Regions from separate parts of the Mesorhizobium sp. WSM4817 genome, predicted to be linked through region 2. Evidence: predicted binding sites of a transcription regulator. Region 2 holds the regulator's gene; each other region holds the start of a gene.

Region 1 (10,393 bases), on a different contig from region 2:
TCTTCTTGGTCTCGCCACGCTTGGCGGACAATGCCGCCCCGGCGGCTTTCTGCTGGGCTTTTGAAGTGGCTGGCATGATCGTTTCTCCCGTCTTGCGATGCGGGAAAAACGCAGCGGTCGTGGTGATGTTCCCAGATATCAGGAAATCGCCAGCCCAAACCCCTGCATCAGGCGGCGAGTCGGGAAATCGACCCGCTTCGAGGTGAAGACAGCAAGGTCGGCGCCTTCCGGCAACGCCTCGCCGCGGTGGCTGGCCTCGGCATGCGCGAGCAGCGAGAGCGCCCGCCGTGCGATCGCCTCGGCGGGATCGAGCCAATCGACCGGCCAGGGTGCCGTCTTGCGCATGCGATTGGCCAGAAAGGGATAGTGGGTGCAGGCAAGCACGACGATGTCGGTCCGCAATTCGTCATGTTCGACGAAGCACGGCGCGATCTCGGCACGCACCGCCTCTTCATCGACAAAGCCATCGCGCATATAGACTTCGGCCAGTCCCGCCAGATTGTCGCTGCCAACCAGGCGGACATGGCATTTCTGCGCCCATTTGCCGATCAGGTCGCGGGTATACTGGCGCTTGACGGTGCCGGGCGTCGCCAGCACCGAAACCAACCCGGAGCGTGTGCGTTCCGCTGCCGGCTTGATCGCCGGCACCGTGCCGACGAAAGGATGACCGGGAAATCTTTCGCGCAACGCATCGATGACCAGAGTCGAGGCGGTGTTGCAGGCGATGACCGAAATGGCCGGCGAAAAACGATCAAGCAGCTTGCCGAACAGCTCCAGCACATGTGCCCTCAGTGCCGCTTCCTCCCAAGCCCCGTAAGGGAAAGCCGCGTCGTCGGCGACATAGACGAAGCGGCGGTCGGGCATCAGCACCCGCGCTTCGCGCAGCACCGTCAGGCCGCCGATGCCGGAATCGAACATCAGGATCGGGCGGGCGCTTGAAGGATCGGTCATTGTCATCGTCTACAGGAGAAGGCGGAGAAGGCTGCGGGTCCGCGGCGGGAAGATGGTCACAAATCCCTATTCATCATTTTAGGCCTGATCCATCATTTTTGGGATGATGGACCACAGCAAATAACATTCGGTTACGGCTAGAGCCTGTCTCTCAGGCCTGGTCCTTGTCTGTCGCCTTGGCGGCGCGGGCCGCTGCCGGAAGCCGCCTTGGATCATCGCCCGGCGATCCGTCGCCGCGCGGCATGGCCGGCGAAAACCTGTCCAGCGATGATATTATGCCGCGCAGCACCTTGAGCTCCGGCTCGGCGAAGCCGGCGCGCGTCAGCACCGCGCGCAGGTTGTCGACCATTTTCGGCTTCTTCGCCGCCGGGCGGAAATAGCCGCGCGCTTCGAGCGCGCCTTCCAGATAGGCGAACAGGCCGTGCAACTGTTCCTTGGTCGCCGGCATCATGTCGGGACTGGAAAAATTGGTTTTGGTCTCGTCTTCCAGGCCCGACTTCATCCACTCATAGGACATCAGCAAGGCGGCCTGGGCGATGTTGAGCGAGGAGAAGGCGGGATCGACCGGGAAGGTGACGATCTCGTCGGCGAGGCCGACCTCGTCATTGTAGAGCCCGAACCGCTCGCGGCCGAACAGAATGCCGGTGCGCTGTCCGGATCGCTGCCGCGCTCTCAGCGCCCTGCCCGCCTCGACCGGTCCGCGCACCGGTTTGAAATTATCGCGCGCGCGCGCCGTGGTGGCGAAGACGAAGTTCAGGTCGGCGACCGCCGAGGCCAGATCGTCATATACTCCAGCGGCATCGATGACGTGATCGGCGCGGCTCGCGGCAGCGCGCGCCTTTTCGCTCGGCCAGCCGTCGCGCGGATTAACGAGGCGCAGTTCGGACAGACCGAAATTCGCCATGGCGCGCGCGACCATGCCGATATTCTCGCCGAGCTGCGGCTCGACCAGGATGATCGCCGGGCCGGTGGCAGGAAGGATGTCGTTGCTGGCTTGCATTGTCTCAATGAACTGCTGTTTGCGGCATTTCAGCGTCTCCTGCCATATCCGGCCGCGAAAATGAAGCTTTGGCAGGCAACGCCCGATGCCAGGGGCGAGCCCGCTGGGACGGATCGCCGTTTGCGCGGCCAAAAATGCTTTGATATACGGGCCGCATCCCCGGCCAAAGCCATGCGGGCAAGGCCGTTCCGATCCCCAACAATGAGGCATTCTTTCCATGGCGAAGATCAAGGTGGCGAACCCGGTCGTCGAACTCGACGGCGACGAGATGACCCGCATCATCTGGCAGTTCATCAAGGACAAGCTGATCCACCCCTATCTCGACCTCAAGCTTGAATATTACGACCTCAGCGTTGAGCACCGCGACGCCACCAACGACCAGGTGACCATCGATTCGGCCAATGCCATCAAGAAGCATGGCGTCGGCGTGAAATGCGCGACGATCACCCCCGACGAGCAGCGTGTCGAGGAATTCGGGCTGAAGAAGATGTGGAAGTCGCCGAACGGCACCATCCGCAACATCCTCGGTGGCACCATCTTTCGCGAGCCGATCATCATGAAGAACGTGCCGCGGCTGGTGCCCGGCTGGACCAAGCCGATCATCGTCGGCCGTCATGCCTTCGGCGACCAGTACCGCGCCACCGACTTCCGCTTCCCCGGCAAGGGCAAGCTGACGATCAAGTTCGTCGGCGAGGACGGCAAGGTGATCGAGCATGACGTGTTCGATGCGCCGGCCGCCGGCGTCGCCATGGCCATGTACAATCTCGACGACTCGATCCGCGAATTCGCCCGCGCCTCGCTCAATTACGGCCTGCTGCGCAACTACCCGGTCTACCTCTCGACCAAGAACACCATCCTCAAGGCCTATGACGGCCGCTTCAAGGACATTTTCCAGGAAGTCTACGAGGCAGAGTTCGAAGCCGAGTTCAAAGCCAAGAAGCTCTGGTACGAGCACCGGCTGATCGACGACATGGTCGCCTCCAGCCTGAAATGGTCGGGCGGCTATATCTGGGCCTGCAAGAACTATGATGGCGACGTGCAGTCGGACACCGTGGCGCAAGGTTTTGGGTCGCTCGGCCTGATGACCTCGGTGCTGATGACGCCGGACGGCAAGACGGTGGAGGCGGAGGCGGCGCACGGCACCGTCACCCGTCATTATCGGCAGCACCAGAAGGGCGAGGAAACCTCGACCAATTCGATCGCCTCGATCTTCGCCTGGACGCGCGGCCTGGCGCACCGCGCCAAACTCGACGACAATGCCGAGCTGATGCGTTTTGCCGAGACGCTGGAAAAAGTCTGCATCCAGACCGTCGAAGCCGGCTTCATGACCAAGGATCTGTCGCTGCTGATCGGTCCCGACCAGCCATGGCTTTCGACCACCGGCTTCCTCGACAAGATCGACGAGAATCTGCAGAAGGCAATGGCCTGACCAGCGTTGTGAGCAGGCCCGTCGTCTACGGGGCGGACTACAGCGTCTATGTGCGCATCGTCCGCCTCGCACTCGAGGAAAAAGGCATCGGCTACGAACTTGTGCCGGTCGACATCTTCGCGGCGGACGGCATTCCGGGCTGGTATTTCGACCATCAGCCGTTCGGCCGCATCCCGGCCTTCGAGCATGACGGGTTCCGCCTCCACGAGACCGGCGCGATCGCCCGCTATGTCGACGAAGCGTTCGACGGCCCGGCGTTGCAACCGATCGAAGCCCGGCCTCGCGCACGTATGAACCAGATCATCGGCATGCTCGACGCCTATGCCTATCGAGCCATGGTCTGGGATGTCGCCGTCGAGCGGCTGGAGAAAACGGCGCCTGACGAGGCTTTGATCGCCAATGGGCTTCTGCAGGCGGCGACAGTGCTTCGCGCACTCACCTCACTGAAAGCCGCCGGGCCGTGGCTGCTGGGCGAGCAACTGACGCTGGCCGACCTGCATGCAGCACCCATCATCGGCTATTTCGTCAAGGTCACTGAGGGGCAAAACCTGCTGGCGGAGTTTGCCGATATCCAGTCCTGGTGGGGTCACATCACCGGACGGGAGAGTTTTGCGAAGACCGAAAAGGCCGGGTGACAAAGTCCGAAAGGCCGAGGGACAGCACCCCCCTCTGTCCTGCCGGACATCTCCCCCTCAAGGGGGGAGATCGGATGTCACGATTGTTTTCGCCAATTTTCGACGTTGTGAAAAGGCAGGGCAATGAAGCTGCCAATCTCCCCCCTTGAGGGGGAGATGTCCGGCAGGACAGAGGGGGGTGCCTCCCAGCAACCGATCAGGCCGCCTCCAGAGCCGCCTTCACTGCAGCGATCGCGTCTTCGGCCCTCGATGCGTCCGGGCCGCCGGCCTGGGCCATGTCAGGCCGACCGCCGCCGCCCTGCCCGCCCAATGCCGCGGACGCCACGCGGACCAGATCGACCGCGCTGAAGCGGCCGGTCAGGTCGTCGGTGACGCCGACCACGACGCTGGCCTTGTTGTCCTCGCCGGCGCCGACGAAGACGACGACGCCGGAGCCGAGCGACTTCTTGCCGGCATCGGCCAACGGCTTCAAATCCTTCGGCGCAACGCCCGATACCGCCTTGCCGAGGAAGCCGACACCGGCAATGGTCTCGTTCTCGGCAGGCACGCCGGCTGGCGAGCGGTCGCCCAGCGCCAGTTTCTTGCGCGCTTCGGTCAGTTCCTTCTCGAGCTTCTTGCGCTCGTCGAGCAGCGCCTCGACGCGCGCCGGCACGTCGGCCGGCGAAATCTTCAGCGCCGCCGCGACCGCCTTCAGCCGCTTGTCCTGCTCGTCGAGATGCTTTCTGGCCGCCTCGCCGGTCAAGGCCTCGATGCGGCGCACGCCGGCAGCGACTGCACTGTCCGACACGATGCGCACCAGACCGATGTCGCCGGTCGCCCTGACATGCGTGCCGCCGCATAGCTCGACCGAATAAGGCCGGTTGGCCCTGGCGCCATGCAAGCCCGTGCCCATCGAAACGACGCGCACCTCGTCGCCATACTTTTCGCCGAACAGCGCCATGGCGCCTTCGGCGATGGCACCGTCAACCGACATCAGCCGCGTGATGACCGGACTGTTCTGGACGACGATCTCGTTCGCCATCCGCTCGACCTGTTCGATCTCGTCAGGCGAGATCGGCTTGTTGTGCGAAATGTCGAAGCGCAGACGCTCGGGCGCGACCAGTGAGCCCTTCTGCGCGACATGGGTGCCTAGCACCTCGCGCAGCGCTTCGTGGATCAGATGCGTCGCGGAATGGTTCGCGCGCAGCCTGGAGCGGCGCGCATGGTCGACCTTCAGCTCGACGGTCGCGCCCGTGTCGACCGTGCCGTCGGCCACCTTGCCGAGATGCACGAAAAGCCCGTCGGCCTTCTTCTGCGTATCGGAGATCTCGATTGAGAACCCTTCGCCTGAAATGACGCCGGTATCACCCACCTGGCCGCCGGATTCGCCATAGAACGGCGTCTGGTTGACGACTACGGCAACCGCCTCGCCGTTGGCGGCGCTGTCGACGATCTTGCCGTCCCTGACCAGCGCCTGGATGAGGCCTTCCGCCTGCTCGGTCTCGTAGCCGAGGAACTCGGTGGCGCCATGCTTCTCGCGCACCGGGAACCACACTGTTTCGGTCGCCGCCTCGCCGGAACCAGCCCAGCTCTTGCGCGCCTCGGCCTTCTGCTGCTCCATCGCATTGGTGAAGCCGGCAAGATCGACCGAGATGTTGCGCTGACGCAGCGCATCCTGCGTCAGATCGAGCGGAAAGCCATAGGTGTCGTAGAGCTTGAAGGCGGTCTCGCCATCCAGCATGTCGCCGGCACCCAGCTTTTCCGTCGCTTCCGAAAGCAGGCCCAAGCCGCGCACCAGCGTCTTGCGGAAACGGGTTTCTTCAAGCTTCAGCGTCTCGGTGATCATCTGTTCGCCGCGCACCAGTTCCGAATAGGCCTGGCCCATCTCGCGCACCAGCGCCGGCACCAGCCGCCACATCAGCGGATCACCGGCGCCCAAAAGCTGCCCATGGCGCATGGCGCGGCGCATGATGCGACGCAGCACGTAACCGCGGCCCTCATTGGACGGCAGCACGCCGTCGGCCACCAGAAAGCAGGACGAACGCAAATGGTCGGCGATGACGCGGAACGATCCGACGGTGTCGGCATCCGGACCGCGGCCGAGCGCGGATGACGCGGCCTCGATCAGGTGACGGAACAGGTCGGTCTCGAAGATGCTCTCGACCCCTTGCAGAATGGAGGCCATGCGCTCCAGGCCCATGCCGGTGTCGATCGACGGGCGCGGCAGGTCGATGCGCTCATCCTTCGTCACCTGTTCATACTGCATGAACACCAGGTTCCAGAATTCGAGGAAACGGTCGCCATCCTCCTCGGGGCTGCCGGGAGGGCCGCCCCAGATGTGCTCGCCACGGTCGATGAAGATCTCCGAGCACGGACCGCAAGGTCCGGTGTCGCCCATCGCCCAGAAATTGTCCGAGGTCGGAATGCGGATGATACGATCGTCGGAAAAGCCGGCGATCTTCTTCCAGTAGCCGGCAGCCTCGTCGTCGGTGTGATAGACCGTGACCAGCAGCTTGTCCTTCTTCAGCCCGAACTCCCTGGTGATCAGGTTCCAGGCAAGCTCGATGGCGCGCTCCTTGAAATAGTCGCCGAACGAGAAATTACCGAGCATCTCGAAGAAGGTCAGGTGGCGCGCGGTGTAGCCGACATTGTCGAGGTCGTTGTGCTTGCCGCCGGCGCGAACACTCTTCTGAGCCGTCGTGGCACGCGAGTAGGGTCGCTTTTCCAGGCCGGTGAAAACGTTCTTGAACTGCACCATGCCGGCATTGGTGAACATCAGTGTCGGGTCGTTGCGCGGCACCAGCGGGCTCGACGCGACGACCTCGTGACCCTCCTTGCGGAAATAGTCGAGGAATGTCGACCGGATCTCGTTCACGCCACTCATGAATACTGCCTTTTAGCTTTTAGAGAGAGCCGCCGGCGCGGCCGACGGCAAATGGACATGGCCTTTTAGCCGCCGCGTTGCACCCTGTCCAGAAACACGGAATTGGGCCAATTTGCGGGGCTTGCCGGTCATCTCGGCGCCACCGCTGAAACGCAAACCGCCGGCGCTAGGCCGGCGGTTCGAACGCAACAATACAGGACTCGATTACACAGGCTGGAGCTGATGCGCGGGAATCATGGCCAAACTCCGGCCACTGCCGAAGCCTACATGGCGCCGGCTTCGTCCTCGAAACCATCGTCTCCGCCTTCGGAACCACCATTCTCGAGGAACTTTTCCGCAATCAGCCCGGCATTCTGCCGTAGTGCCAATTCGATTTCGCGCGCCGTATCGGGATTGTCGCGCAGGAACAGTTTTGCATTCTCGCGGCCCTGGCCGAGACGCTGCGAATTGTAGGAGAACCAGGCGCCCGACTTTTCGACCACGCCAGCCTTGACGCCGAGGTCAACCAGCTCGCCGGTCTTGGACACGCCCTCGCCATACATGATATCGAACTCGACCACCTTGAAGGGCGGCGCCAGCTTGTTCTTGACCACCTTGACGCGGGTCTGGTTGCCGACGACCTCGTCGCGGTCCTTGACCGAGCCGATGCGGCGAATGTCGAGGCGCACCGAAGCGTAGAATTTCAGCGCGTTGCCGCCGGTCGTGGTCTCGGGCGAACCGAACATGACGCCGATCTTCATGCGGATCTGGTTGATGAAGATGACCATGGTGTTGGAGCGCGAGATCGAGGCGGTCAGCTTGCGCAGCGCCTGGCTCATCAGGCGGGCCTGCAGGCCGGGCAGCGAATCGCCCATCTCGCCTTCGATTTCGGCGCGCGGCGTCAGCGCCGCGACCGAATCGACCACCAGCACGTCGATGGCGCCGGAACGCACCAGCGTGTCGCAGATCTCCAGCGCCTGCTCGCCGGTATCGGGCTGCGAGATCAAGAGGTTTTCGAGGTCGACGCCGAGCTTGCGGGCATAGACCGGGTCGAGCGCGTGCTCGGCATCGACGAAGGCGCAGATGCCGCCCTTCTTCTGGGCCTCCGCCACAGTGTGCAGCGCCAGCGTCGTCTTGCCCGAGCTTTCCGGCCCGTAGATCTCGATGATGCGGCCGCGCGGCAGGCCGCCGACGCCGAGCGCGATGTCGAGGCCAAGCGAACCGGTCGGCACCGTTTCGATCTCGACGACCTGCTCGTTTGCGCCGAGCCGCATGATCGAGCCCTTGCCGAAGGCACGCTCGATTTGCGACAGCGCCGCATCCAGAGCCTTTGATTTGTCCACCGTTTTGTCCTCTACAAGCCGCAAAGAATTCTGAGCCATGATACATCACCCCTTGGTCGTCAATGAAGGCCGGACAATCCGTAATCCCTATCAATTTGTACCTTTTTTGTTCTCGATTGGCAAGGGGATACAACCGATTGAAAAAGCAACAATATCCGGATTTGTTCTTTTTTTGTTTCGTGTTTTCACCCAGGATGCATCCCGGCATCACCCGCAGGATTCTGCTAGGCATCTTCCGAATCGCGCCTCCGGTTGCCGGGTTCCGCCGGACAACCTAGTCTCCACCCGGCAGCAGCAAAGGTCATCTCACTGGGCATGATGAAGTCGCCGACGATCCTGGCAGTAGGCGGCGCCTATATCGAGCGGCGCGGCCAGGTTTCGGGCGCCTTCGTGCCGGCGGCGTCGAACCCCGGCACGATGCGCGAGGAAGTCGGCGGCGCCGTCTTCAATGCGCTGCGCTGCGCCGTGCGCCGCGGCGTCTCCGGCTCGCTGCTTTCGGTACGGGGCGGCGATGTTCTGGCCGATACGCTTTCACGCGCCATTGCTGCAGCCGGCATTGCCGATCTGTCCGTGGTGTTCCTCGATCGCACGACGCCGAGCAACACAGTGCTGATCGACGGCGACGGCGCGCTGATCGCCGGCCTCGCCGACATGGCGCTCTACGACCTGGCACTTGCCAAGCAGATCCGCCGTGCCAAGGTGCGCGAGGCAATCAGCACCGCTGATGCAGTCCTTTGCGACGCAAACCTGCCGTCGGCGGCGCTCGAGCGGCTGGTAGCGCTTGCAGCCGACAAGCCCGTGTTTGCACTTGCCGTTTCGCCCAGCAAGGCGGCGCGGCTGACGCTGGTGCTTGAGTTTCTGGCGATGGCCTTCATGAACCGGCACGAGGCCGGCGCGCTTACCGGCGCCGACGTCGATGCCGACGAGCGTGGCATTGTCGACGGCCTAAGACGCGCCGGCCTGAAAAGCGGCGTGGTCACCGCTGGCGACGGTCCGGTGCTGGGTTTCGACGCGGTCGGCGCCTTCTCGATCCTGCCGCCGAAAAAAGTCACGGTCGGCGCCGCCGATGCGCTGGCGGGCGCGACGATGGCCGCCCTGCTGCGCGGCCTGACGCTGGGCGCAGCGCTGCGCGAAGGCGTTGCCGCAGCAATGCTCGCCGTCGAGAGCGCCACCTTCACGAGCGCTATCTTTGCCGAGGCGCTGGCATTCGTGCCCGAGGCGCGCGACCTGGCTTGAAACCCTGGATGTTGGCGCCGCCCCTGAACCCCCTGCCGGGACCTTCTCCCCGTGAAGGACGGGGAGAAGGGGCTTGGCCGCGACGCCGGCGACCCTCTCCCCGTCCTTCACGGGGAGAGGGGCGGCGCCAACCTGGAGCGATTGTCTTTAGCTGAGTGGCTAGCGGACGCACCTATTTGCCGGCACGCAGCCCCGCCTCATAGGCCAGGCGTGCCCAGACCGCCATCTCATCCGGATCGTCGAAGGCGCTGTCGGGAACGCTCCAATACGGCATCGACACCAGCTTGCCGTGCCGCGACCCCGTATAGGTCCATTGCCGGCAGCCGGCCGCCTCGAATTCGGGCGCGCTTTCCGCATCGGCTTTCAGCATCAATTCGTCACGAATGACGATGGCGACGATCACGCCGTCGAAATAGATGCCCTTGCCGCCGAACATCTTGCGAATGCTGACCGGTCCGAGGCCTTCGAAAAGTTCGGCAATGCGTTCATTGTCCATGCCGCGATCATGTCACCCGGATTTCCCCTTGTCATCGCCGCAGCCGGCACCATCCTGACAAGTTGAAAGCCAATTTCGTCGGAGTTTTTCATGCCGCTTCTGCTCAAAGGGTCCTGCCGGTGCAATGCCGTCCGCTTCGAGGTGGAAAGCCACACGCCGGTGCCGTTCATGCTGTGCTACTGCTCGATCTGCCGCAAGCAGCAGGGCGGCGGTGGCTTTGCCATCAATCTCGGTGCCGATTTCGAGACGCTGAAAATCAAGGGCAAACGCCATCTTGGCGTCTACCAGGCCGAGATCGAGGACGACGAGCATCCGCAATGCGAGATCTCGTCAGGCGAGCGGAATTTCTGCAAAAAATGTGGTTCGGCACTGTGGCTCTATGACCGGACTTGGCCGGAGCTGGTCCACCCCTTCGCCTCGGCGATCGACACAGACCTGCCGAAACCGCCTGAAAAGGTGCA
Region 2 (10,393 bases):
ACGGCATGCATATAGGTCGGGTTGCCGTCCGAGCGCAGGATGATGAAATCGTCGAGGTCCTTGTTGGGGAAGCGGACTCCGCCCTGCACGCGGTCATGTACCACCGTCTCGCCTTCGGCCGGCGCCTTGATGCGGATCGCGCCCCTGGCGCCAACCGGTGCCTCTGACGGGTCGCGGTCGCGCCAGCGGCCGTCATAGCGGGGAGGCAAGCCCTTGGCCCGCGCACTCTCGCGCATCGCCTCCAGCTCGGCCGGCGTCGCATAGCAGTAATAGGCTTTGCCGAGGCGCACCAGCTCCTCGGCAACCGCGCGGTGGCGCGGCGCGCGCTCGAACTGGGATACCGGTTCGCCGTCCCAGGTGAGGCCGAGCCAGGAGAGCCCATCGAGGATGGCAGCGGTTGCCGCATCGGTCGAACGCTCGCGATCGGTGTCCTCGATGCGCAGCAGCATCTTGCCGCCAGTGTGTTTCGCATACAGCCAATTGAACAGCGCCGTGCGCGCCCCGCCAATATGCAGGAATCCGGTGGGCGAAGGGGCAAAACGGGTGACGACCTTGTCGGACATGGAACTCCTGGGCAAGCGCAGAAAACGGATGTGGTGCGCGGACTTTCGCGCGTCGCGCGTTCATGTAGCATAGGAGGTCAAGGGCGCAAGGGGCGAACCCTATGGCTGGACCAGGCCGCGGCGTGGACGAGAGCGAGGGCGCGACCGCAAGCGTCAGCGAACGATCGCTGTTTGCCGACGTTCCTCGCACTGAGTCGCTACCCGTTTCGCTGCCTGCGTCGCCGCTGAGCATCCAACCTCTTTCGCCGGATCGCCCGGCGCCGATACCGGCTTCAGCACCCGGCCCTGTCATTCGTTTTCGCCGACAGCTCAGCCATCTTTCACCATCCGGTGTCCGCAACAGCGTGGCCGCGGCAGCCGGCCTGGAACTCGACCGGGGCGTCGCCTTCCTGCTGGTGCCGGTTTTCCTAGCATGCGGGGTGATCGTCTATTTTTCGCTTGCCGTCGAACCGGACTTTGCCCAGCCCATCGCCGTCGTGGTCCTTACGGCATTGTGTGCGGCCGTCACGCGCTCACGCCGCAAAACGCACCTGTGCTTCATGGCAGCGTTGCTGTGCGCGCTTGGTGTGCTCGCCGCCAAGGTTGAAACCTGGCGCGCCGGAACGAAGATGCTCGGTTCGGAAATCCAGACCCGGCTGACCGGCCGTGTCGTCAGGCTCGACCAGATGGCGAACGGCCGGATCAGGCTGACCATCGATGTGATGTCGACCGCCCGGCCGACACTGCGTTATGCACCCGAACGTGTCAGGGTGTCGGCACGCAAGATTCCCGCTGAGATGACCGCAGGCTCGGTGGCAACCGGCTATGTGAGGCTTCTGCCTCCGACTGGCCCGGTCAGACCGGACAGCTTTGACTTTTCCTTTGACAGCTATTTCGCCGGTATCGGTGCCAGTGGCTTTTTCCTCGGCAGTCCAAAGATCGTCGTCTCCGAAGATGCACCGTTAACCGCACGCCTTTCTTCGTCGATCGAGAAGGCGCGCGAATCCATCGCCGACCATATCAGGGACAGCATCGGTGGTGCCGAGGGGGAGATTGCCGCTGCGCTGATCGTCGGCGTGCGTGCCGGCATCCCCGAAGAGATAAACGAATCGATGCGGCGCACCGGCATCTACCACATCATCTCCATTTCCGGCCTGCATATGGCGCTTGTCGCCGGCACCGTCATGGGATTGCTGCGCGGCGCCTTTGCGCTGTTTCCCGACTTTTCGTCGCGCCGGCCGGTCAAAAAATATGCGGCTGCTGCCGCACTCGTCTCCATCGCTGCCTATCTGATCTTTTCCGGTATCGTGGTCGCGGCTGAACGCAGCTTCATCATGCTGGCAGTAATGCTTGTCGCCGTGCTGTTCGACCGGGCGGCACTCACCATGCGCAACCTGGCGATTTCGGCCATCGCCGTTATCGTCGTGTCGCCGCACGAGGTGGTCGGCGCAAGCTTCCAGATGTCGTTCGCCGCGACTGCGGCTCTCGTGGGCGCCTATGCCGGTTGGTCCGACTATCGTGCCGACAAGGCCAAGGCGCCGCGACAGCGACGGTCACCGGTCGCTTTCGTCACGCGCAAGCTCGTCGCCGGGGCAGGCACCATCGCAATGACCTCCATCATTGCCGGCAGCGCCACCGCGCTCTTCGCCATCTGGCACTTCCAGCGCGTCTCGCCGCTCAGCCTGTTCGCCAACCTGGCCGTCATGCCGATCGTCACGATCGTCATGTTCCTGGCGGTCCTCAGCGCCTTGGCAATGCCTTTCGGCCTCGACGGCCCTTTCCTCTACATGATGGGCAAGGGCCTGACGGCGATGATTGCAATTTCGGGATGGATCTCGGAGCGTTCGCCCGTCGATGCAGTCGGCCTGATTTCGTTGCAATCGGTTCTGCTGGTGACGGTCGCCTTAGTCATCGCCACGATGGCGACGACATGGCTGCGGCTTGCGGCACTTCCCTTTGCGCTCGCCGGCCTGCTGACGATTTCCGAGACGCGCACCCCCGACGTGCTGATCTCGGAGGATGCGCATCTGGTGGCGCTGCCGATCGGCGGCGGCGAACTTGCCGTCAACCGGATGCGTTCGAACGAATTCACCACCGACAACTGGAAACATGCGCTGGTTTCAACAACGATCGTCGAGCCGGAGACATTCGAAAAAGGAGATGTGCGGTTCGACATCGCCGATCCGGCCGACCTGCCGCCGGGAGCGCCTTTCACCTGCACTGCCGGCCTGTGCCTGGCCCGGCATCCGTCCGGCGCGCTCATCGCGCTCGCCGACAACCGCAAAACCGCGCGGCCGGCCTGTGCCTTTGCGGATTTGATCGTCATCGACGATGCCACAGCCTATTACAAACCCTGCCGCAACCCGCTGGTTCTCGTCGTCACCAAACGGCAGCTCGCTCGCATGGGCAGTGCCGCCGTCTTCTTCGATCCGCTATCGGCGACAACGCGCGCAGAAATCCGTTTTGCCGTCAGACAGCCATACAGGCCTTGGCATGAGCAGCGGCGATTTTCGCGCGAGGCGAGGGGCCTGCCGCCATACCGCAGGGCCGAGAAACCCAAGAAGCCTGCCGTTCAGTAACGCCGGATCAGTCCGACGAGCTTGCCCTGCACCTTGACCCGGTCCGGCCCGAAGATGCGCGTCTCGTAGGCCGGATTGGCGGCTTCCAGTGCGATCGAGGCACCTTTGCGGCGGAATCGCTTCAGCGTCGCCTCCTCCTCGTCGACCAGAGCGACAATGATCTCGCCAGGCTGGGCGGTTTCGGCGTTGCGGATGATGACCGTGTCGCCGTCGAAGATGCCGGCCTCGATCATCGAATCACCCTTGACCTCCAGCGCGTAGTGCGTGCCGCCGGTGATCATGTCCGGTGGCACCGAGATCGAATGCGTCTGGTGCTGGATGGCGTCGATCGGCACACCGGCAGCGATGCGGCCCATCACCGGTATGGAGACGGTGGCAACGACGTCGTCGTCATTGCCGGCAGCACGCATGCGCGAAGGCGCTGGCTTGATCTGGCGTCCGAGGCCGCCCTGGCCAAGGGAGCCTTGAATGACGCTCGGCGAGAATTTGCGCGCCGCATTGAGGCCCGGCGCGATCGAATCGGGCAGGCGCAGCACCTCCAGCGCGCGGGCGCGGTTGGGCAGGCGGCGAATGAAACCGCGTTCCTCCAGCGCCGTGATCAGCCGGTGGATCCCCGATTTGGAGGCGAGGTCGAGCGCTTCCTTCATCTCGTCGAACGAGGGCGGAATGCCGCTTTCCTTCAGCCGTTCGTGGATGAACATCAGCAGTTCATGTTGTTTGCGTGTCAGCATCGCGACCCCCAACAGAATCAGAAAAACAAACCCAGAACAAACACTATCTGTTCCAGTTGTGTTCCGCAACCATTTAAAGTTTAATGAATGTGTTGACGTTTTGTTCAGCGTAGCATCAGCACGCTGCAGGCGGCGCCCGCTGCGGCTGCGGGAGCGAATGGCTCGCGCACGACCAGTCCGTTGGCGTCGGCCAGCATTCTGAGCATCGAGGAATCCTGGATACTGAACGGCGTTGCCTCAAGCGTGCCAGCTTCTTCCTTCACCACCGCGCGTACATAGTCCTGCCTGAGATCGTTAGCCGGCATGGCGGCGCCGAGCCGCGCCTGACGCATGTCCTGGCGGAAGGCGCGGCCGCCGAGCCGCGCCAGCAGCGGCTTCAGAAAGAGCTGCGTGCAGACCAGGCTGGCCACCGGATTGCCAGGCAGGCCGATGCAGCGGATGGCGCCCAGCCGCCCGAACATCAGTGGCTTGCCGGGCCGCATGGCGATTTTCCAGAAATCGAGCGCCATGCCTTCGCCGGTCAGCACGTCATGGACGAGGTCATGGTCGCCGACCGAGGCGCCGCCCAGCGTGACGATGACGTCCGCGCCTGCGGCGACGGCTTTTGTCACCAGCGCGGCGATCGCGTCCTTGCGGTCGGCGGCGATGCCGAGATCGAGGGCGCTGGCGCCGACCGAGCGGGCCGCGGCGGCGACGCCATAGGCATTGGAGGAGATGATCTGGCCGGGGCCAAGGTCGCTGCCCGGCGGCAGCAATTCGTCGCCGGTGGCGATGATGGCGACCAGCGGCCGTTTCACCACGCGGACCTGCTGGTGGTTGGCCGACGCCGCCAGCGACAATGCCGCCGGATCAAACAGGCGGCCTTTCTCCAGCAGCATGTCGCCCTGCGAGAAATCGAGCCCGAGGCGGCGGATGTTGCGGCCTTCAACCGTCGGCGCGGTCACTTCGACCATGCCGCCGCCGAGGTCGCGGACATTCTCCTGGATGACGATGGTGTCGGCGCCTCCGGGAAGCGGCGCGCCGGTGAAGATGCGCACGGCCTGCGCCGGGCCGACTGTCCCGGCAAAGCCGCGTCCGGCCGGCGCCATGCCGATCACCGAAAGTCTCGCGGGCACGGAGGCGACATCGTCGGCCCGCACGGCATAGCCGTCCATGGCCGACGCGTTGAATGGCGGCTGGGTGCGGAGCGCGATGAGCGGCTCCGCCAGCACGCGGTCGGCGGCATCCATCAGGGCGACGCTTTCAGCCTGCAAGGGCGCAGCATCCGCAAGCAGGTGCTCGAGCGCCTCGGCGACCGCAAGCAGCGCCATTATTGGCCTGCCCCCTGGGCATCCGCCTTGTAGTCGCCGGATTTGCCGCCGGTCTTTTCCACCAGCCTGATGCCGGAGATGGCCATGCCGCGATCGACCGCCTTGGCCATATCATAGATGGTCAGGCAGGCGACCGAGACGGCGGTCAGCGCTTCCATCTCGACGCCGGTCTTGCCGGTGACGCGGGCCAGCGCCGTGACCTTCAGGCCGGGCAGCTTCGCGTCAGGTTCGATGTCTACCGATATCTTGGTCAACAGCAGCGGATGGCAGAGCGGGATCAGCTCATGCGTCCTCTTGGCCGCCATGATGCCGGCGATGCGCGCCGTACCCAGCACGTCGCCCTTCCTGGCATCGCCGTCGAGAATCATTTTCAGCGTTTCGGGCCGCATCGAGACAAGACCTTCGGCGATTGCCGTGCGGGTCGTCTCCGCCTTGTCGCCGACATCGACCATATTGGCTTCGCCTTCTGCGCCAAGATGGGTGAGGGCGGCCGACATCGTCAGGTCACCCTGGAGCGACGTGCGTCCGTTTGGACGCACAAACTACACTCTGACGCTTTGTATCTATGCATCATGCTCTCCGAACATCGATTCCGATTTTCGGGCAGATGCATTGGCGGGCGCCTTGCCCGTCAAAAGCAGGTGCGTCGCAGTGGCCACGTCCAGTTGCCGCATCAGGCTCTCGCCGACGAGGAAAGTGCCAATGTCGCTCCGTTCCAGCCTGCGGCAGTCCTGGTGCGAGAAAATACCGCTCTCGCTGACCAGCAGCCGGTCGGCCGGCACCATCGCCGCGAGCCGCTCCGATGTCTCGATGCTGGTTTCGAATGTCCGGAGATTGCGGTTGTTGATGCCGATCAGCCGCGACGACAGTTTCAGCGCGCGTTCCGTCTCGGCCTCGTCATGCACCTCGACCAGCGCGTCCATGCCGAGCTCGAAAGCCGTCGTTTCGAGTTCCCTGGCCACGGCGTCATCGACGCTCGCCATGATGATCAGGATGGCGTCCGCGCCCCACGCACGGGCCTCGAACACCTGATAGGGCTCGAACAGAAAATCCTTGCGCAAAGCCGGCAATGTCACGGCGCTGCGCGCATCGGTGAGGAATTCAGGCGCCCCTTGGAAAGACGGCGCATCGGTCAGCACCGACAGGCAGGCAGCCCCACCTTTGGCATAGGCCTGGGCCAGCGCCGGCGGATCGAAATCGGCGCGGATCAGGCCCTTGGACGGGCTCGCCTTCTTGATCTCGGCGATCAGCGCGAAACTGCCGGATTTGCGTTTGGCTTCAAGGGCCGAGAGAAAGCCGCGCGGTGCATCGGTAGCCCTCGCCCGTGCCTTGATTTCGGCAAACGGCACCCGTGCCTTCGCCGCCGCGATCTCGTCGCGCTTGTAGGCTTCGATCTTGCGCAGGATATCAGACACGGCGCTATCCGTTTGAAATCTCGACCAGCCGGTCAAGCACCTTTAGCGCCCGGCCGCTGTCGATGGCTTGCGCCGCCGTCGCCATGCCATCGGCAAGCGTCGTCGCCTTTCCCGCCACCACCAGTCCGGCGCCGGCGTTCATCAGCACCGTATCGCGAAAGGCGCCGGCAGCGCCGCCCAGCATGTCGCGCAGCGCCTGGGCGTTGTAGGCGGCATCGCCGCCGCGCAACTCGTCCTTGGTATGCCGCTTCAGCCCGACCGCTTCCGGGGTCAGCGTAAAGCTGCGGATCTCGCCGCCGACCAGTTCGGCGACTTGGGTTTCGCCGGTGGTGGTGATCTCGTCATAGCCGTCGCCATGGGCGACCCAGGCGTGGTCGGCGCCCAGTGCCTTCAACGTCTCGGCCACCGGCATGATCCATTCCGGCAAGAAGACGCCAACCATCTGCCTGACGACACCAGCCGGATTGGAGAGCGGGCCAAGCAGGTTGAAGATTGTGCGGGTGCCGAGCTCGGCGCGGATCGGGCCGACATGCTTCATCGCCGGATGATGCGCCGGTGCGAACATGAAGCCGACGCCTGCGTCGTGGATGCAGCGGCCGATCGTTTCCGGCGGGATGTCGAGCTTGACGCCAAGCGCGGTCAGCACGTCGGCGGCGCCGGTCTGCGAGGACAGTCCGCGATTGCCGTGCTTGGCCACCGGCACGCCGCAGGCGGCGATGACGAACGCGGATGCGGTCGAGATGTTGACGCTGTGCGAATTGTCGCCGCCGGTGCCGACGATGTCGATGGCGCCAGCCGGCGCGTCGACGCGCAGCATCTTGGCGCGCATGGTGGCGACGGCGCCGGAAATCTCGCTCACAGTCTCGCCGCGCACGCGCAGCGCCATCAGGAAGCCGCCGATCTGGCCGGGCGTAGCGTCGCCCGACATGATGATGTCGAAGGCATCGCGCGCTTCCTCGAAGGAAAGGGAGCTGCCAGCGGCGACCTTGGCGATATGGGTCTTGAGCGCGCTCATCTGGTCAGGGCTTGGGCAACGGCGGTTTGGTCGATGCGAACGTCATATTGCGTCTGCAGCTGCGCCACCAACTGGTCGAGAAGGTCGTCGGACATGCCGGCGGTGAACGATTTCTGCTCGTCGTCCGGCACCGAGCTGGCGTCGGCTCCGGCAGGCTCGAACACTTCGGCAATCCTGAACAGGATCTGTCCGTCGCCGGTGGGCGAGGGGATCAATCCGGTCCCGCCTTCGCCTTCGCCGAACATAGCAGCCGCCCCTTCCTTGCCGAAATCGGCGTCGTCCGCCCCGCGCTTGACGCCGCGCTTGGTCTGCTTCTCAAGCTTGAGCTCGCTCGCGATCACGTCGAGCGTAGTGCCGGCCTCGAGACGCTTTTCGAGCTCCTGCGCTTTTGCGGTGAGCCGCTTGGTCGTTTCCGCCGCCGTCCAGTCGGCCACCACCTTCTGGCGGACTTCATCCAGCGTGCGGTCGCGGGCCGGCGTGACCGAATCCACCTCGTAGAACACGAAGCCGTTGTTGGCAGTGGTGAGGTCGGGATTCTCGGTACCGGGTTCGGCATCGAACACCGCCTTGATCAGCTCCGGCGATTCCGGCAGATCCTTGACGATGGCGCCGTCCGGCCTCAGGCCGGTGCGATCGATCGCGTCGACGGTGACGACCTTCAGCTTCAGTTTTTCGGCCGCTTGCTCGAGCGTGCTGCCCGAAGCGCGGCTGTCTTCGTAACTGTCATGCACGTCGAGCAGAATGCGGCTTGCCTCGCCCAGCGCCAGGTCCTTGCGGATGTCGGCGGCCACTTCGGCCAGCGGCTTCACCACTTCGGGCTTGATCTCGGTGACGCGCAGCAGCACCGGACCGAAGGCGCCCTGAACGACCGGGCTGACTTCGTTGACGTTGAGCGCAAACGCCGCATCCGCCACCGCCTTGTCGGCGATCTTGTCCTTGGACAGCGTGCCGAGCAGCGTGTCGGCCTGCGTCTTGCCCTCGGCGGCGACGAGTTTGTCGAATGTCGCGCCGGTCTTGAGTGAATCGAGCGCGGCCTTCGCGGCATCGGGCGTTTTGAACACGAGCTGTTCGATGGTGCGCGTTTCCGCCGTGGTGTAGCGCCCCTTGTTCTTGTTGTAGTCGTCGTTGACCTGCTGGTCGGTCACGGCACTCACATCCATGATGTCTTCCGGCTCGAGCCTGACATAGGAGAATTTGCGGTATTCGGGCGCCGCATAGGTCTTCTTGTTTTCCTCGAAATACGCCGAAAGCGTAGTGTCGGATGGCGCTTCGATCGGCTCGACCAGCGATTTCGGCAAGGTCAAATAGTCGATGGTGCGGTCTTCGCCACGATAAAGCGCGACCGCCTTCAAGAACGTATTCGGGGCCTTGAGGCCGTCCGAAACCGCCTCGACGATCTGCTGGCGCACAGCCACCTGGGCGCGATTCCTGAGATAGTCTTCCGGCCGCATGCCGACCTGTTGCAGTATGTATTCGAAAGTCCTTCTGTCGAAGTTGCCGCCGGGACCCTTGAAGGCCGGGTCTTCATGCGTGAGTTGGGCCAGCCGGTCCTTGGACAGCCCAAGCCCGAGCTTGCGGGCCTGCTCATCGAGGACCGCGCCCGACACGAGTTGCGCCAGCACCTGGTTGTCGAGGCCGAGCGCCGTCGCCTGCTCGCGGCTGATGCGCTGGCCGAATTGCTGCGACATCACGCTGATCTGCCGGTCATAGGCCAGCCGATACTCGTTGATCGACACTTCGGTGCCGCCGGCCGTGACAACGGCGTCGTGGCCTGCAAAACCACCGACCATCTGTCCGGAAATGCCCCAGACGGCGAAGCTCAACACCAACAATATCAGCAGCGCTTTCGCGATCCAGGTCCCAGCCGCGCTTCTCAAGATACCAAGCATGGTCACTTCCGATTTTTTCGCGCATTTTCGCATGCGCCGAGTCTGAAACAAGCGCAATAGCGTCCTTCCGGCCCACTGTCGATTGCTTTGTGGGCTGAGTTTGGTAGTGAGGACGCAGCCGAATATTGCCCGGAGAAGCAAATCCCATGACGCCTGGAATCCGCCCGCTGGTCGCCGGCAACTGGAAAATGAACGGCACCAGCGCCTCACTCAACGAACTCAGGATGATCGGCAACGGCTTCATGAGCGGGCTCGATGCCGAGACCGAAGCGCTGGTCTGCGTTCCGGCGACGCTGCTTGCGCATGCCGCGGAGATCTTGTCGCGCACGCCGGTCCGGGCCGGGGGCGAGGATTGCCACAGCAAGGAGAGCGGCGCCCATACCGGCTGTATTTCGGCCGAGATGCTGAAAGATGCGGGCGCCAGTCACGTCATCGTCGGCCATTCCGAACGCCGCGCCGATCAAAACGAGGACGACGCCATTGTCCAGGCAAAGGCGTCCGCCGCGTGGCGCGCCGGGCTGGTTGCCATCATCTGCATCGGCGAGACGAGAGCCGAGCGCGAGGCGGGCGCCACGCTCGACGTGCTGTCGCGCCAGGTCGCCGGCTCGGTGCCGCCGAATGCAACGGCATCGAATACCGTCATCGCCTACGAGCCGGTATGGGCGATCGGCACGGGGCTGACGCCGACTGCCGCCGACGTTGCTGAGGCGCATGCGCATATTCGCGAAAAACTGTCGGAAAAGCTTGGCAGCGCAGCGGCAAAGATGCGCATCCTCTATGGCGGCTCGGTCAAGCCGTCGAACGCGGTCGAACTGCTGGGCGTAAAAAATGTCGACGGCGCGCTGGTCGGCGGCGCCAGCCTGAAGGCGGCGGACTTTCTCGGCATTGCCGAAGCCTATCGAAACATCTCCT
Region 3 (10,393 bases), on a different contig from region 2:
CGAAGGAGCCGCCAGTCGCGAAAGCTCCAGGCGCGCCAGTTTTCCTGGGCCGCGCGGTAGCGGGCCTCGTCCTGTCCCAGCAAACGGGCGAGTTCGCGGTAGGGGAAAAGCTGGCCGCCTTCGTCCTGGCCTGCTGCTCGAGGAAGCGATCGAGTGCCGGCCGGGCGCTGGGACCGAGCGAACGCAGGTACCAGAAATCGAGCTCGGTTCCGTGGCCGGTCATTTCGAATGAGTGCTCGACATTGTAGTTGGCGATCAGGGCGGCAAAATTGATTAACGAGCAGGCATAAAGCGTCGCCGATAGCGTCAGAAGATTGGCGGAAAGCAGCCATTCATTGGATTTTCCGAGCGCGATGCGGGCGATGATCAGGGCAAGGCCCGCCGCCACCAGCCCCATCCAGACGAAGGCGGCGACGCGCCAGTAGGTCAGCGCATAGATGCCGACATAGAGTTCAAGCCGCAGGATCGACGAGATGACCAGCACGATGTTCTGCGCCACCCAGACATAGACCAGCCGGCGGATGAACGGATCGCTGGAAGTGGCACTTCCCGGCCTGAGCGCCGCCAGCACGAAACCGGCGGCGAGCAGCGCCGTGACGATCAGCGGATAGGCGCCGCGGTGCGCATAGGCGGCGTAGGTCAGCCCGTCGGGCAGGGCGATGCCGCCCCACAGATAGGTGGCGTCGAGCGCGGTCTGCATCGCGAACAGGATGTTGAAGATGACCAGCGCGCGAAGGATGGCGGCCTTGCCGAAGATGATGTCCTCGATCGCCCTGGCGGGTTTTGTCGTCGTCGTCACCGCGCTGACAGGGACAGGTGTCACCCGACGCGCAATGCGGCGCAAGAAGCGCGGCCGGCGCGGGCGCAAAAAAGCCCAGACGCCGGCAAGCACGACCAGCCAGAAGGCCAGCCGCGGCAGCTGGATGAGGTCGAGCAGTGCGTGGAGATCGATCAGCGACAGCCAGTATTCGATAACCGGATTGGCGGCGCCGAACAGCGCCAGAAACACTGCGCCCAGGGTCAGCGGCATGATCCAGACGGCGATCGCCGCGAAGCCGATGCGCCGCCGGCCAAGCCGCCGCGCCGCCTTGCGCCAGCGGACGAAATCGTGGACGAACCGAAACGGCGCTGCGAGCAGGAACAGCGCGACCTGGCCGGCAATGCGGGCAAATCCGCGCCGCAGCCGCCCGACCAGCGAAAGCGTAAAGACGGCCAGCGCCGCAAGCCCGATCGCGACGGACAGCGCGCTGACATTTTCAAGGAACGGCAGTAGCCCGACAAGCAGGGCAACGGGTTTGAACCAGGCCCGGCCGGCGCCGAGCATCGACGGCTGGAGCGCCGCGGCCGCGGCGGCCAGCGTCATGCCGAACAGGAAGAGCGTGATGCCGACCGGCTGTCCATAGAAGAAGAAATCGGCCAGCGCGGCAAGCAGGACGGCAACGCCGAAGCGCGCGCAAGTGCCCGGCGCGGCGGTAAGCAGCGATGTCATGATCGGGTTTTCTCAGCGGCTTTGATCCGGCCGGGGGGCGGAGATTTGCGGATGAAGGGAAAGAGAGTCGCCGAACGCGGCGGATCGATGAGCCAGCAACCGTCATCGCGGAGGGGCAGGGACCAACGGGGCTTTTCGCGCTCTTGCATGCGCCCTTTTCGCCGGCCGAAATGCAGGCAGCGAGGCGGGTCCGAGGAGATTTTCCGCAATGTTGTGCAGTTTTTGTGCAGGGTCAGGAATCACTTCAGCTTTGAATCCGCCCCGTCACCCCTTTCCGGGCGCTTGCGCTGCCCTCACCTGCCTGCCGGCATCCTCTCCCCGTATAGTGACGGGGAGAGGGGTGCTCTCATCGCCGGTTTCGCCAATCACCTGCGTTGCAAGAATGGCGTCGAGGCTGCGCCAGCCCCTTCTCCCCGTCCCTATACGGGGAGAAGTGCCCGGCAGGGCGATGAGGGGCGGCGCCAACTTCGATGATTGGCTTGCATCCAATGCAAGCTATGACTGCCCGAAGCGATTGCCCTGTGTGCTTGCTTCGATCGCCTCCAGGCGGCATAGATCAGGCATGACTGAAACCTGCCGCCCGCGCCGCTCGGTGCTTTACGTCCCGGCCTCGAATGACAAGGCGCTGGCCAAGATCTCGTCGCTGGCCTGCGATGCCGTCACCATCGATCTCGAAGATGCCGTCGCCCCGGCCGATAAGGTTTTTGCGCGCGAAAAACTGGCTGATATTTTCGCTCACCGCGCAAACCTGCGCTGCGAAATGGTCGTGCGCATCAACCCGCTCTCCAGCGAATGGGGCGCCAAGGACTTGCTGGCGGCGGCAAGCTGCGAGCCCGACGCCATCCTGCTGCCCAAGGTCGACACGCCGCGCGACGTCCTGGAAGCCGGCGACGTCCTCGACGACAATTTTTCACCCGACGCGGTGAAGCTGTGGGCGATGATCGAGACGCCCAAGGCGCTGCTCAACATCGGCCCGATTGCCGAGCTTTGCCGCGATCCGGCCTCGCGGCTGGTCTGTTTCGTTGCCGGAACGAACGACCTGATCAAGGACACCGGCATTCTCGCTACGCCCGACCGGCGCTATCTCACGCCATGGCTGATGCAGATGGTGCTCGCAGCACGCGCCGGTGGCCTCGACCTGCTCGACGGTGTCTTCAACGATTTTCGTGATCTGGACGCTTTTGCGCGCGAATGCACGGAAGCAGCCGCCATGGGGTTCGACGGCAAATCGCTGATCCACCCGGCCCAGATCGATGCCGCAAACCGCGCCTTTGCACCATCTGCCGAAGCCGTGGCCGAGGCGCGTGCGGTCAAGGAGGCCTTCGCGCTTGCCGAAAATGCCGGCAGGCAAGTCATTGCGCTGAACGGAAAAATGCTCGAGCGGCTGCATCTGGCGCAGGCCGAGAAACTGCTGGCGAAGGCGGCCGCCAGCGCGGCATGATTGGCAACTTATCACAGGAATGAAAAATGAAACTCTACCGCTTTCTGTCCGGCCCGGACGATTCCAGCTTCTGCCACAAGGTGACGGCGGCGCTGAACAAGGGCTGGCACCTGTTCGGCTCGCCAACCTATTCCTACGACAAGCAGACCAAGGTCATGCGCTGCGGCCAGGCCGTGGTGAAGGATGTCGAGGGCCAGGAATACGGCCCTGGCACCAAGCTCAGCGATTGGTGACATCGCATCGAGCATAAACATCTTCCAGATGTCGGCGGGCCAGCACCCCCCTCTGTCCTGCCGGACATCTCCCCCCTCAAGGGGGGAGATCGGATGTCGCATCGGCTTTCGCCAATCTTCAGAGTTGCAGGGTGTGCGGTGCGGGCCAAAGCTGCCAGTCTCCCCCCTTGAGGGGGAGATGTCCGGCAGGACAGAGGGGGGCCGCGAAGGAATGAGACGTCGATCCCTTTACTCGGCCGCCTCTTCGATCCGCTCCATATCATCGTCCGACAGGCCGAAATGGTGGCCGATCTCGTGGATCAGCACATGGGTGACGATATCGCCCAGCGTCTCCTCGTTCTCGGCCCAGTAGTCGAGGATGGCGCGGCGGTAGAGCGTGACGCGGTTCGGCCCCTCGCCGGTCTGCGGATTCCAGCGCTCGGCGATGCCGCGCCCCTCGAACAGGCCGAGCAGGTCGAAAGGCGTTTCCAGCGACAGGTCGTCCATGATTTCGTCGGTCGGGAATTCGGCGATCTGGATGACGATCTCGCCGGTCAGCTTGCGAAACTCCTCCGGCAGATGGGCGTAAGCTTCTAGCGCCAGGAACTCCATTTCCTCCATCGACGGCGAAAGCTCGTCGTGCCAGGTACGGGTTTTGTAGATGCGGGCCATGCTTTGTCCTTCTGATCCCGGCATATAGGCTTTCGCGCCGGACTCGGCAATTAGCCGGGTTGCCGCCTTTCGCTGACAGGAATAAATTCCCCATGACTCCGCTTGACTCTTCGGCCGCCCTCTGGAATCTATTAGAACATAACAGGAACAATTGTGAGTGGAAGCTGACCGTCATGGCGACAAGCGCCGTGGCGCGGGAGACTGTTTTTGCCCTGCGCCGCCAGATCGCGAAGATCGAGGGAACGCTGCCCGAGCGCCTGCAGGCGCCGGCCGCAGCCCCCGTTGATGCGCCCCGGAATCCAACAGCTGATGTCACGCCCAAAAAAATCGCGCCCAAAAATCTGACAATCGTCCGCCGCGGCCTCGCCGTGGCGCCGCCCGATGCGTTTCTGCGCACCGGCGCCGAAGATCTCGATACTGCGCTCGGCGGCGGCCTGCCGAAGGCGGCGCTGAGCGAGATCCATGGCGCCGCGACCCGCGATGCCGGGGCCGTCGCCGGCTTCGCCCTGTCGCTCGTCAGCCTGATCCTCAAACAGGGGCCGCGACTGCCGGTCCTGTGGATCGGCACCGCGGAAATCTTCCGCGAGGCCGGCTTCCCCTATGCCACAGGACTTCATCGCCTTTTCGGCATCGAGCCGGAGCAATTGCTGTTTTCCGAGGCGCCAAGGCTCCTCGATGCGCTGTGGACCGCCGAGGAGGCCGCCCGGATGACGGCGCTCGCCGCCGTCATCCTCGAAATCCGCGGCAGTCCGCAGCGGCTGGACCTCACCGCGACGCGGCGGCTGCACGCCCGGGCACAGAGCGCCGGCGGGCCGGTGTTTTTGCTGCGCCAGGCCGGCGAACCCGAGCCGACGGCGGCACCCGTCCGCCTCGTCCTGTCGGCGGCGCCGTCGGCACCACGCCAGACGATCGCCGGGCCGCTCGCCGGCTCGATCGGCCGTTCCGCCTTCACCGTCAGCATCGGCAAGAGCCGCACCGCCTTGCCAGGACAATTCACACTGGAGTGGAACCCCGATGAACGCAGTTTCGAGGAAAGAAGGGCCGGGGAAAGACGGCAAGAACGGGCAGCGAATCCTGTCCCTGTGGTTTCCGCATCTCGCCGCGGAAAGGATCCTGCGCCAGCGTCTGGGGCGGTCCTGGCGTTCGCGGCCGTCGGATCACCTGCCGCTGGTGATCAGCCATCGCCAGGCGAACGCGCAGCGCATCGCCGCCCTCGACGAGCGGGCTGAGGCGCTTCATCTGAAGCGCGGCATGGGCATAGCCGACGCGCGCGCCATGCATCCGTCGATCGACGTCGTGGAAGCCGATCCCGAGGCCGACCGCCGCCTGCTCGAAAGCCTCGCCGACTGGTGCGACCGCTACACCCCGCTGGTGGCGATCGACGCAGCCGATGGCCTGTTCCTCGACGTCACCGGCTGCACCCATCTTTTCGGCGGCGAACGGGCGATGCTGGACGACATCCTGTCGCGCTTTTTCCATCAGGGTTTCGATGTCCGCGCCGGCCTTGCCGCCACACCAGGTGCAGCCTGGGCGGCAGCGCGGTTTTCTGGTGATCGCATCGTCCCCGGTGGCGAGGAGGAGGCGCTTCTCGCACCCTTGCCGCTGACGGCGCTGCGCATCGAGCCTGACATCCGCGCCAGCCTGGAAAGCGTCGGCCTGCGCACGGCGGGCGCCGTCATGGCAGCACCGCGCGCGCCGCTCGCCCGCCGCTTCGGCAGATCGCTGCTTTTGCGTCTCGACCAGGCGCTCGGCCGCCTCGACGAGGCGGTGTCGCCGCGCCTGCCGGTGGCGCCGCTTTCGGTCGAACGCCATCTCGCCGAACCGATCATGCTGACCGACGAAATAGAGCGGCTGGTGAAAATGCTGGCGACGACATTGAAGGCGGACCTCGAGCGCCGCGGCGAGGGCGCAAGAAGGCTGGCGCTGCTGCTTTTCCGCGTCGACGGCGCCGTCAGCCGCATCGCCGTCGGCACCTCGCGGCCGTTGCGCGAGCCGTTGCTGATCCAGAAATTGTTCCACGAGAGGCTTGCCGCGCTCGAACAGGACATCGATGCCGGCTATGGCTTCGATCTCGTGCGCCTCTCGGTGCTGTCGGCCGCGGCCTTCGACATGCAGCAGGCGGATCTGACCGGCGAGACGCGCGATGACGGCGCCGACATCGCCCTTTTCGCCGACCGCATCCGCGCCCGGCTCGGTGACAGCGCGGTTTTGAAACCGGTTGCCGTCGAGAGTCATCTGCCCGAGCGCGCCGTCGCCACGCATCCCTATGCGGAGGCGCCGCAAAGGGTCTCTGCGCCGAAGCAGCCGGACAAGATACAAGACACCAGGCCTGTCTTGCGGCCGGAACGGCCGATCCGGCTGTTCCGTTCGCCCGAGCCGATCGAGGTGCCGGCCACCGAAATGCCAGAAGGACCGCCGATGAACTTCCGCTGGCGGCGCGCGCTCTACCGGGTGGCGCGCGCCGAAGGGCCGGAACGCATCGCCGCGGAATGGTGGCGGGAGGCAGCGGGGCAGGAAGCGACCCGGGATTATTTCCGCATCGAGGATAGCGACGGCCGCCGTTACTGGCTTTATCGCCAGGGTCTCTACGGCGCCTCGCAGGCGGCGCCGCGCTGGTTCATGCACGGGGTCTTCGCATGAATGCGCTGGCGGTCGTTCCCTACGCCGAATTCGGCATCCAGTCGAATTTCTCGTTCCTGCGCGGCGCCTCGAAACCGGAGGAGCTGGTGGTCGCGGCAAAGTTTTTGGGCTTTTCGTCGATCGGGCTTGCCGACCGCAACACGGTGGCTGGCGTCGTGCGCGCCTGGCAACAGGCCAAGGTGGAAGGTCTTTCCTGTCATCCCGGCTGCCGCCTGGTTTTTTGTGATGGCACGCCCGACGTTCTCGCCTATCCGCAGGACCGCAAGGGCTGGGGCCATCTGTGCCGCATGCTGACGCAGGCCAATATGCGCGACGACAGCGAAAAGGGCGCACCGCTGCTCTATCGCGACGACCTTTTCGAATGGGGCGATCGCATGTCGCTGGCGATCCTGCCGGATTTGTCGGCGCCGGCGCAGGATCTCAGGCTGATCAGCCGCCTGAAAGATCGCTTCGGCAAGACCCTGCGGCTTGCCGTTTCGCCGGATTATCACGGCAACGACCGCTACCGTATCGAGCAGGCGGCTGCCATGGCCGAGGCATCAGGCATTCGGCTGATGGCGACCAACGACGTTCTTTACCATACGTCCGAACGGCGCCGGTTGCAGGACGTGCTGACGGCGATCCGCCTCAACCTGCCTGTTGCCGAAGCCGGGCTGGAACTGGCGGCCAATGCCGAGCGCCATTTGAAACCGCCAATGGAGATGGCGCGGCTGTTCCGGCGGCATCCGCAGGCACTGGCGCAAACGCAGCACTTTGCCGGCGAATTGAGCTTCTCTCTCAGTGACCTCCAATATAACTATCCCGACGAACCGACGGAATCGGGCCTCGGGCCCCAGGCCGAGCTGGAAAGGCTGGCTCGGGAGGGAGCCGCGATACGCTATCCCTCGGGCGTTCCCGCCGATGTGACCAGGCGCATCCGCGAAGAACTCGCTTTGATCGAGCGCCTGAATTACGCGCGCTATTTCCTGACTGTCTACGACATCGTCAAATTCGCCCGCAGCCAGGGCATACTCTGCCAGGGACGTGGCTCCGCGGCCAACTCGGTGGTCTGCTATTGCATCGGCATCACCGAAGTGGGGCCTGAGCGGATCGATTCGCTTTTCGAGCGTTTCATTTCCGAGGAAAGAAACGAGCCGCCCGACATCGATGTCGACTTCGAGCATGAAAGGCGCGAGGAGGTCATCCAGTATATCTACTCGAAATACAGCGCCAAGCGCACCGCGCTGGCCGCGGCCGTCGTCAGCTATCGGGGCCGGTCGGCGATGCGCGAAGTGGCCAAGGCGATGGGCCTGTCGGACGATGTCAGGAGCGCGCTGTCCAGCTCGATCTGGGGCTGGTCGACCTCGGAGCTCGGCGAAAAGGAGACCAGGGCCGGCGGCCTCGATCAGACCGATCCGTCGACAAGGCAGGTGATCGAATGCGCCAACGAGATCATGGGCTTTCCCCGTCATCTGTCGCAGCATGTCGGCGGCTTCGTCATCACCAGGGATCGGCTCGACGAGATCGTGCCCATCATGAAGACGGCGATGGACGAGCGCAAGATGGTCGAGTGGGATAAGGACGATCTCGACGCGGTGAAAATCCTCAAAGTCGACGTGCTGGCGCTCGGCATGCTGACCTGCCTGCAGCGCGCCTTCACGCTGCTTGAAGATCATTATCCCGATGCGCGGGATGATTTTGGCCGGCCCTATGTGCTGGCCACCCTCCCTGCCGAGGACAAACATGTCTACGACATGATCTGCCGTGCCGACACGATCGGCGTCTTCCAGATCGAATCGCGCGCCCAGATGTCGATGCTGCCGCGGCTCAGGCCGAAAACATTCTATGACCTCGTCATCGAGGTGGCGATCGTGCGGCCCGGCCCGATCCAGGGCGACATGGTCCACCCCTATCTGCGCCGCCGGCAGGGCAAGGAAAGGCCCGAATATCCCAAGCCGGAACTGGAAGAGATACTCGGCAGGACGCTGGGCGTGCCGCTGTTCCAGGAACAGGCGATGAAGATCGCCATTGTCGCCGGCGGCTTCAGGCCGGGCGAGGCCGATGAACTGCGCCGCGCCATGGCCACTTTCAAGCGCACCGGCACGATCGGCAATTATCGCAGGCGGATGGTCGACGGCATGATTTTGCGGGGTTACGAAAAGGACTTCGCCGAGCGCTGCTTCAAGCAGATCGAGGGTTTTGGCGAATATGGCTTTCCCGAAAGCCATGCCGCCTCCTTCGCCCTGCTGGTTTATGCCTCCTGCTGGTTCAAGACCTTCTATCCCGACGTGTTCTGCGCCGCGATCCTGAATTCCCAGCCGATGGGGTTTTATCAGCCGGCTCAGCTTGTCCGCGACGCGCGCGACCATGGCGTTGAAATCCGCGAGGTCGACGTCAATTTTTCCGGTTGGGACTGCGCGCTGGAGGAAGTGCCTTTCGATCCAACCCGCATCCTCGACCGCCATGCCCAGATGCGCGGCATCATCCGGACCAATCATGCCGTCCGGCTGGGCTTTCGCCAGGTCAAGGGCCTGTCGAAGGAGCGCATGGAGGTGTTTGTCGCCAGACGCGGCGACGGCTACACATCCGTTCGCGATGTCTGGCTGCGCTCGGGCCTCCATGTCGATGAGATCGAGAAGCTGGCGCAAGCCGACGCTTTCCGTTCGCTCGGCCTCGACCGCCGCGACGCCCTGTGGGCGGTCCGCGCGCTCGACGGCAGGAGTGCCACGGAGACCCTGCCGCTGTTCGACCGGCCGGCGATTCGCTTGCGCGATCTCGAGCCCGAGACCAGGCTGCCGACAATGCCGCTTGGCGAGCACGTCGTCCACGACTACCGCTCGCTCGGCCTGTCGCTGAAGGCGCATCCGTTGGCCTTTCTGCGCCAGCGGCTCGACCGTTCCGGCGTCACCCCCAATGCGCGCCTCGGCCAGGTTCGGGACGGCAAGCGCGTTTCGGTCGCCGGCCTTGTCCTGGTGCGGCAGCGGCCGGGTAACGCCAAAGCGATTTTCCTGACGCTGGAAGACGAGCAGGCGGTCGCCAACGTCATTTTTTGGGAAAGGACCTTCAACCGCTACCGGCCCATTGTCATGGGCGCGCGGCTGATCCGCGTCACCGGCAAACTGCAGTCGGAATCGGACGTCATCCATATCGTCGCCGACAAGGTCGAGGACCTGACACCCTGGCTGTCCGTGCTTTTGCAGGAGAAGCCCGATGTCCCTGTCGTGCAAAACGACCGGCAGGACATCGCGGGGAAGGCAGAAAGGGTCATGCCCAAGGGGCGCAATTTTCAATAGGGGATGTGTCGGCGGGACAGCGAAGGATCACCACGCTTCAGGACGGCCCACCCAACCGCGGCGGCGGCAATCCGTCGTCGAAGGGGAGCGAGCGTGCCTCCGAAGGCAGCATGATCGGAATGCCGTCACGCACCGGATAGGCAAGCCGTGCGACCCTCGAGATGAGCTCGCTGCGCTCCGGATCCCAGCTAAGCGGACCCTTGGTCAGCGGGCAGGCCAGCAATTCCAGCAGCTTGGGGTCGACATTGGCCTTCTTTCCCTCACGCCCATCCACCATTTTTGTCAGTCCTCTCGTTCGTCCTCAGTCTTCGTGCGTTGACGCTGCCCCCTCACCTGCCGGCATCCTCTCCCCGTATAGTGACGGGGAGAGGGACGCTCTCATCGATGGTTTCGCCAATCACCCGCGTTGCAGAACGTCCGCCAAGGCTGCCGACAGCCCCTTCTCCCCGTCCCTATACGGGGAGAAGTGCCGGGCGATGAGGGCGGCGCCGACTTCCGCAATTGGCTTAGTCCCAGCGTTCCTTTTACTTTGCCTACTGCAAACTCGAGCCGAAATCCTCGTTTTCGCGTGCCAGCGCCATTTCGGTGATGGCGATCAGGGTTTCGGCGCGTGTCTTCAGGTCCGCCGCTTCGAGCAGCGCCTGTTTCTCGGCCGGCCCGTAGGGCG

The links. The regulator LexA, encoded in region 2, represses DNA repair genes until DNA is damaged. The targets are predictions, from matches to a motif close to TGTTCNNNNTGTGTTCNG.
Region 1: recA (recombinase RecA) is a predicted target of LexA. The motif match lies at 8,363-8,380, and genes of this name have one in related genera.
Region 3: AC0L2K_RS01225 (ImuA family protein) is a predicted target of LexA. The motif match lies at 3,947-3,964, and genes of this name have one in related genera.

The regions. Positions count from the first base shown of each region.
Region 1 is NZ_JBVVQQ010000014.1:31,128-41,520, reverse strand. It holds gene AC0L2K_RS19610 (DUF3008 family protein) at 1-76, opposite strand, end outside; gene murI (glutamate racemase) at 139-951, opposite strand; gene AC0L2K_RS19600 (RNA methyltransferase) at 1,103-1,951, opposite strand; gene AC0L2K_RS19595 (NADP-dependent isocitrate dehydrogenase) at 2,169-3,380, shown strand; gene AC0L2K_RS19590 (glutathione S-transferase family protein) at 3,389-4,015, shown strand; gene alaS (alanine--tRNA ligase) at 4,212-6,878, opposite strand; gene recA (recombinase RecA) at 7,142-8,239, opposite strand; gene AC0L2K_RS19575 (carbohydrate kinase family protein) at 8,516-9,436, shown strand; gene AC0L2K_RS19570 (TfoX/Sxy family protein) at 9,609-9,932, opposite strand; gene AC0L2K_RS19565 (GFA family protein) at 10,023-10,393, shown strand, end outside.
Region 2 is NZ_JBVVQQ010000016.1:150,588-160,980, reverse strand. It holds gene gltX (glutamate--tRNA ligase) at 1-563, opposite strand, end outside; gene AC0L2K_RS21935 (ComEC/Rec2 family competence protein) at 665-3,121, shown strand; gene lexA (transcriptional repressor LexA) at 3,115-3,852, opposite strand; gene AC0L2K_RS21925 (molybdopterin molybdotransferase MoeA) at 3,957-5,162, opposite strand; gene moaC (cyclic pyranopterin monophosphate synthase MoaC) at 5,162-5,659, opposite strand; gene trpC (indole-3-glycerol phosphate synthase TrpC) at 5,726-6,577, opposite strand; gene trpD (anthranilate phosphoribosyltransferase) at 6,582-7,592, opposite strand; gene AC0L2K_RS21905 (SurA N-terminal domain-containing protein) at 7,589-9,481, opposite strand; gene tpiA (triose-phosphate isomerase) at 9,628-10,393, shown strand, end outside.
Region 3 is NZ_JBVVQQ010000001.1:246,493-256,885, forward strand. It holds gene AC0L2K_RS01205 (DUF4153 domain-containing protein) at 1-1,489, opposite strand, end outside; gene AC0L2K_RS01210 (HpcH/HpaI aldolase/citrate lyase family protein) at 2,052-2,930, shown strand; gene AC0L2K_RS01215 (DUF1737 domain-containing protein) at 2,957-3,163, shown strand; gene AC0L2K_RS01220 (metallopeptidase family protein) at 3,392-3,814, opposite strand; gene AC0L2K_RS01225 (ImuA family protein) at 3,988-5,043, shown strand; gene AC0L2K_RS01230 (DUF6504 family protein) at 4,985-6,454, shown strand; gene AC0L2K_RS01235 (error-prone DNA polymerase) at 6,451-9,726, shown strand; gene AC0L2K_RS01240 (Trm112 family protein) at 9,764-10,003, opposite strand; gene AC0L2K_RS01245 (LON peptidase substrate-binding domain-containing protein) at 10,260-10,393, opposite strand, start outside.